2 linked regions of the Arcticibacter tournemirensis genome follow. The protein of the gene in region 1 interacts with the protein of each later gene in a pairwise test. Links are inferred from orthologs where the notes say so. Each region holds a gene or a part of one and is shown on either strand. Other genes may lie near its edges.

Region 1 (3,069 bases):
TTCGATGTCTTTCTGGATAGCTAAAGCTGCCTGATCGTTATCAAGAGTACCTTCAGCTTCTACCTCACGGTATTTTTTCAAACCTGATTTAATAACGTTTGCTACAGAACCTTTTTGTTTATCGCATTCAGCCATTGCTGCTTCGATATTTCCTGCAGTTAATAAAGTTTGAACCTTTTTTACAAAAACTTCAACGTTACCTTTCCCTGCGGCTTTATTAATAACAAAGAAACGTTCAATAGAAAATACAATTACCATCAGGAACATACCCATCAGCATAGGTACGATCACTCCCCCTTTATAAACCATTCCGAAATAATTTCCTACAAGCGGGTGTCCGTTTTCAGGATCGCCACCTTCAAAATTGGCGGGATTTCCCATTACATACTTCCATAAAAGGATGCCAATAACAAGACAGATAACGATCGTTAAGCTTGCAAAAATGTTAGAACCAGAGCTTTCTTTCTTCGCAGTTGTTGGTGTTGGTGCGGTTGCCATTTTTTTTAGAATTTAGTTTTTAGTTTTTAATTTAAATATAATAGTTGCTACTTACTTGCAATTATACAATAACAAAATTAGAGTTTTCAAATAAATAAAAATGTGATCCTAATTACATTTCCATTATTCCTATCAGCAGCATCCCGGTTAGGAAATAACGTTCTTCAAAAAAACTGTCTTTTGATTGTAACAATTTTCTGCAATAAAAATCATTTTTTTTTTCAATTGCAAATCTCGGATAAAAAAGAGCCTCAATCGTCTTAATAAACTTCATATTAATCTGTTTTTAGGTTTTTAGCCTCCGGATTTCTTTACTTTATAGCCTTCAGATTTCAGAGTTTCAACAATTTTATCGCGAAAATCACCCTGTACAATAATTTCTCCGTTCTTTGCAGAACCGCCCGTTCCGCATTTCTGCTTCAATCTTTTTCCCAGAATTTCAAGATCATCGGCAGTGCCAACAAAACCCGTTATCAGAGTTACCGCCTTACCACCTCTCTGTTTTTTGTCTAATTGCACACGCAGATCCTGTTTTGACGGAGCTAATGTTTCCTGTTCAGCAGGTTCTTCGAATTGAAATTGAAAATCGGGGTCTGTTGAATATACAACACCGGCAATATTCTTGTTCTTTTTCGACATGCAGCTAATATAACACAGAAAGCGAAGAAGGTTTTACTGAAATAGAAATTTCTTTCCCAGCTTCTCCAGGCTCTCCATCTAAATGAATTCTTGTATGATCGTATGATACAATACGTATATTTCTGCCTTTTATTATTTCGAGGTACTTCGAATATTGAGATGTTTTTGTAAACATCCTTAAAACTACCGCTGGAAAAAGAGCAAGGGGGAAAGGCTTGACTATGCAAACATCTAATATTCCGTCATTTAACAAGGCAGTGGGCGATATAAATGCATTATTGCCATATTGCGGCGAGTTGGCTATACTAATCATAAATGCTGTCCTGTCGTAATTCTTGCCGTCTACTTCTATCCTGTAGGAGCCAGATTTGTACTTCACTATCTCAGAAAAAGCAGTCTTAACATATCCAAGAAAACCTCTCGATGTCATATTCGAGAATTTATGACTGATATGGGCATCAAAACCTATCCCTGCCATATTAAAGAAATATGATCCATTTAATATACCTGTGTCGATGGGACTTGCCCTCAATAGATTGACCCTCTCGATTGCTTTCCGGTGGTTTAACGGGATATTGAGAGATAACGCAAGGCCATTTCCAGACCCACATGGAATAATGCCCATCGCAGAACGGCTACCCTGAACAGCCGATGCGATCTCGTTAACAGTACCATCGCCACCTACTGCAATAATAAAATCGGTACCTTCTTCCACTGCTTTTAAGGCAAGCTCATATGCATGGCCAGAACGGGCGGTGAAAACAAATCGCGGCGTAAATTTATCTTTGTCGAGATATCTTTCTGCGACTGAGGGAAAATGCTTTTTATCCTTCCCTCCTGATATAGGGTTTATTATAAATAAAATACTTTTTTTCAATGAGCCAGCTTTTTCAAAATCGGTGCTAAAAATAGCCTTTAATTAAATGCTATTCAAATAATACCTAAGAAGCAGCCTTTAATGCATCAGAGCAGCTTTCATAGGTACCTCCTCTGCCCTCTTAATTCCTCTCATCTACGATTAGCGGCTAAGAAAGCTGACCAGGAAAAATGCCCCCATTTTGGCACACTTATCACTCCAATCTCTTAAAAGTTCCTGACCAGTCCCTGACCAGTCCCTGATCTCGTCAGCATCTCATTAGACTCTTGTCAGTATCATGTCAGACTCTCGTCAGACTTTAGTCTGACATGATGCTGAGGAGATGCTGACATGATGCTGACGAGATCAGGGACTGGTTAGGCACTGGTATGGCATTCATATGGGTTTGTACCTACTTCTTCTTCTCTTTTGTATCATACGTATATCCTTCATTTATAGTCCCGATTTCAACATTAACAAACGACCAGCGTTCCTTCTTTTACGGCACTTCTATGTATTGAGCAGCTTGTTGTTACTGGTGGCATGCTACGACGTTATAATAAGGAATTGTTTGTCTGTTGAATTTTCTTTCCGGATGCTCAGCGGGCCTTATACTCATTTCTTAAAATATAAAAAATCTTGTACCTTCGTGCTGCAAAGTGGACTGATTTGCTGTGTTCATATTAAAAGGGAACAAGATTGCAACCACGTAAAAAAAAGGCTAATACATGCTCATTTTTTACATCTGCTGCAAGTGCCGGTCTCTCCTCTTTTGCATAAACTCAAAAATCTTTTTTATGCCATATTTATTCACATCAGAATCGGTTTCTGAAGGACATCCTGACAAGGTCGCAGATCAGATTTCCGATGCTTTAATTGATAATTTCCTCGCATGGGACCCTGATTCGAAGGTGGCATGCGAGACGCTTGTAACTACCGGACAGGTTGTTCTGGCGGGTGAAGTAAAATCAAATACGTATCTCGATGTACAAAAGATCACCAGAGATGTAATACGCAAGATCGGCTATACGAAATCGGAGTATATGTTTGAAGCAAACTCCTGCGGTATCCTTTCG
Region 2 (2,902 bases), 2.5 Mb from region 1 along the record:
AGGAATGACCATGTCGGAGCTGCTGGCATCAATGACAGGTAGTATGGCCTGTATAGCAGGAGGAGTAATGGCTGTCTATATTTCACTTGGAGTACCAGCAGAATACCTCCTGGCAGCCAGTATTATGGCAGCGCCGGCAGCTTTAGTGATATCAAAAATAGTCTGGCCCGAGACCCAGGTGTCAGAAACGAAGGGCCAGGTTTCTTTAGAAATCAAAAAGACGAGTGCAAATCTCGTCGACTCCATTTCTCACGGAGCCAGTGACGGCTTAAAAGTCGGTTTAAATGTAATTGCTATGCTTATTGGGTTCATTGCCATCATTGCTCTGATAGACTACGTCCTGGGTTGGGTGGGTATGGGGCTCGGTAATATAGGAGTGTCTCTTTCCTATATAGGCATTGACGTTCATACTTTAAATCTCAAGCAGATACTGGGCGCATTTTTCTCGATTTTTGCATGGGCAATGGGCGTGCCCGGAAAAGATATTCAAACTGCAGGCTCCCTGATGGGCACAAAAATGGTGATCAACGAATTTGTAGCTTACCTCGACCTGGCAAAAGTGAAAGGCGTAATAGATCCCAAAACCCTCATCATAACCAGCTTTGCGTTATGCGGATTTGCTAATTTCAGCTCTATCGCCATTCAGGTTGGCGGCATCGGCGAACTCGCACCCGAACGCCGTACTGATCTTGCACGGCTTGGAGTCAAAGCACTCATCTGCGGAACCCTGGCCTCTTATCTTTCTGCAACTATAGCAGGCATTCTTTTGTAAGTTGAAAGCTGAAAGTTCAAAATGGAAAGTGAAAAGTCATACGTTTTAAGTTAACGATACGACTAAACTTCTTTAAATAAAAAAGCTGCGACGACATCGCAGCTTTTTTTACTTATTACATTAAACTTTCAACCTTCAACTCTCCACTGCGCCTTACCCTCTCTGGGATATCTCTACATATTCCCGTCTGGTTTCGCCGGTATAAATCTGCCTTGGACGGCCTATAGGCTCTTTGTTGTCTCTCAATTCAAGCCACTGGGAAATCCATCCCGGTAAACGGCCAAGGGCGAACAAAACTGTAAACATTTCTGTCGGGAACCCGAGTGCCCTGTAAATAATTCCAGAATAAAAATCGACGTTAGGATAAAGTTTGCGTTCCACAAAATAAGGATCGTGGAGTGCTGCTTCTTCAAGCTTTTTAGCTATTTCCAGAATAGGGTCGTTAATTCCGAGTTTCTCAAGAACATTATCACATGCCCGCTTAATGATCTTTGCACGGGGATCAAAGTTCTTATACACCCTGTGACCAAAACCCATTAGCCTGAAATCATCATCTTTATCTTTGGCTTTGTTAATCCATTTTTCTGTATCACCCCCATCATTCTTTATTCGCTCAAGCATTTCTATTACCGCCTGGTTGGCACCGCCATGCAGAGGTCCCCATAACGCAGAAATACCGGCTGAGACAGAAGCATACAGGTTACTGCCCGAAGATCCCACCATTCTAACGGTAGATGTAGAACAGTTTTGCTCGTGATCAGCATGCAGAATAAGAAGTTTATCAAGGGCATCTATCACTACCGGGTCAATAATAACTTCCTCCGTCAAGCGGCCAAAGGTCATGTGCATAAAGTTATTGACATATTTAAGCTTATGCTGAGGATAGATAAACGGCGCACCCAATGACCCCTTATAGATCCAGGAAACGATGGTGGGCATTTTAGCAAGCAGTTTTATCACCGCAAGATTAGTCTCTTCTTTTGTCGGATTCGGGTTAAGACTCTCAGGTGAAAATGCCGAGAGAGAGCTAACCAGTGAGCACAACTGACCCATTGGATGAGCATTATGAGGAAATGCATCGAAGAATTTCTTCATGTCCTCATGTAAAAGTGTCTGATGGCTGATCTTGTATTGAAAATCGTCAATCTGAGCCTGGGTAGGAAGCTCTCCGTAGATCAACAAATAAGCTACTTCAATAAAAGAAGCCTTTTCCGCAAGTTGCTCAATAGGATAACCCCTGTATTTTAATATACCTTGTTCCCCGTCAAGAAAGGTTATGGAACTGGTAGTGGCGCCAGTGTTTTTAAATCCAGTATCAAGTGTTATGTAACCACTTTGATCGCGAAGCTTAGAAATATCTATTGCTTTTTCATTTTCAGTACCAGTAATTACCGGAAGTTCATACGTTTTATCACCAAGAGTTAAAGAAGCTGTTTCTGACATATAATTTGGATGTTGTAACACAAAATTAAATAAATCTACCTTTCCCATCGCCTATTTTCAGCAGAGTATTGTAATTTTTTTGCAACGACTACTTCTGACTTTAGCGGAGAGTGGTTAATCGATTCTGAATAATTCCACTATTTATTAGGCCTGATAAGAATCAATATTTAGTAAAAGTAAAATTTTATTTTAAATATTTTAACAAATCGTAAGATTTATCGCAAAGTTTATAACAAAAACCAAAAAGTTGCCAACTGGTAGCTCTTTGAAGTATGTTTATAAATATTTACATTAGTAGAACTTTGCAACTTTATTTCCGTATACTGTCGAACACAAACGGTAATCTTGGAAACTGTCAAATTGAGGGGTAATGCTAACAAATGAAAAAGCAAATATTAGTAGTAGATGACGAAATCAGTATTCTAAAGCTCTTAAACTTTGTGCTTTCAAAGGATTATGAACTTATAATAAAAAATAGCGGTGTTGAAGCGATTGACTGGCTGGACCAGGGGAATGACCCCGATCTGATAATATCCGACCTTCAGATGCCGTATTTCGACGGAAGTTCGTTTGTGAGGAATTTAAAAATTAGCGGATATTACAGAGATACACCGGTTATTCTTTTGTCGGGGGCTGAAAACCTCGAAGAGAAGATAAATCAAATGCAGATTAAAGTGGAGAGCTTTT

Evidence for each region.
Region 2: the proteins of BDE36_RS02965 (region 1) and BDE36_RS13470 interact in binary tests that used the Escherichia coli proteins (3 or more experiments, as listed by UniProt). The link is inferred for Arcticibacter tournemirensis from one-to-one orthologs.

The regions. Positions count from the first base shown.
Region 1 is NZ_VFPL01000001.1:689,904-692,972, reverse strand. The notes cover bases 79-3,069. They hold BDE36_RS02965 (diacylglycerol/lipid kinase family protein), read right to left. Parts: upstream 2,015-3,069; coding sequence 1,142-2,014; downstream 79-1,141. Other genes in these bases: metK (methionine adenosyltransferase), read left to right, coding at 2,791-3,069; BDE36_RS02970 (translation initiation factor), read right to left, coding at 793-1,137; BDE36_RS02975 (MotA/TolQ/ExbB proton channel family protein), read right to left, coding at 79-498. Also shown: more of BDE36_RS02975, read right to left, coding at 1-78. UniProt on the Escherichia coli protein: In vitro phosphorylates phosphatidylglycerol but not diacylglycerol; the in vivo substrate is unknown.
Region 2 is NZ_VFPL01000001.1:3,188,524-3,191,425, reverse strand. What follows is about bases 71-2,894. They hold BDE36_RS13470 (citrate synthase), read right to left. Parts: upstream 2,216-2,894; coding sequence 926-2,215; downstream 71-925. Other genes in these bases: BDE36_RS13465 (response regulator), read left to right, coding at 2,596-2,894; BDE36_RS13475 (NupC/NupG family nucleoside CNT transporter), read left to right, coding at 71-772. Also shown: more of BDE36_RS13475, read left to right, coding at 1-70; more of BDE36_RS13465, read left to right, coding at 2,895-2,902.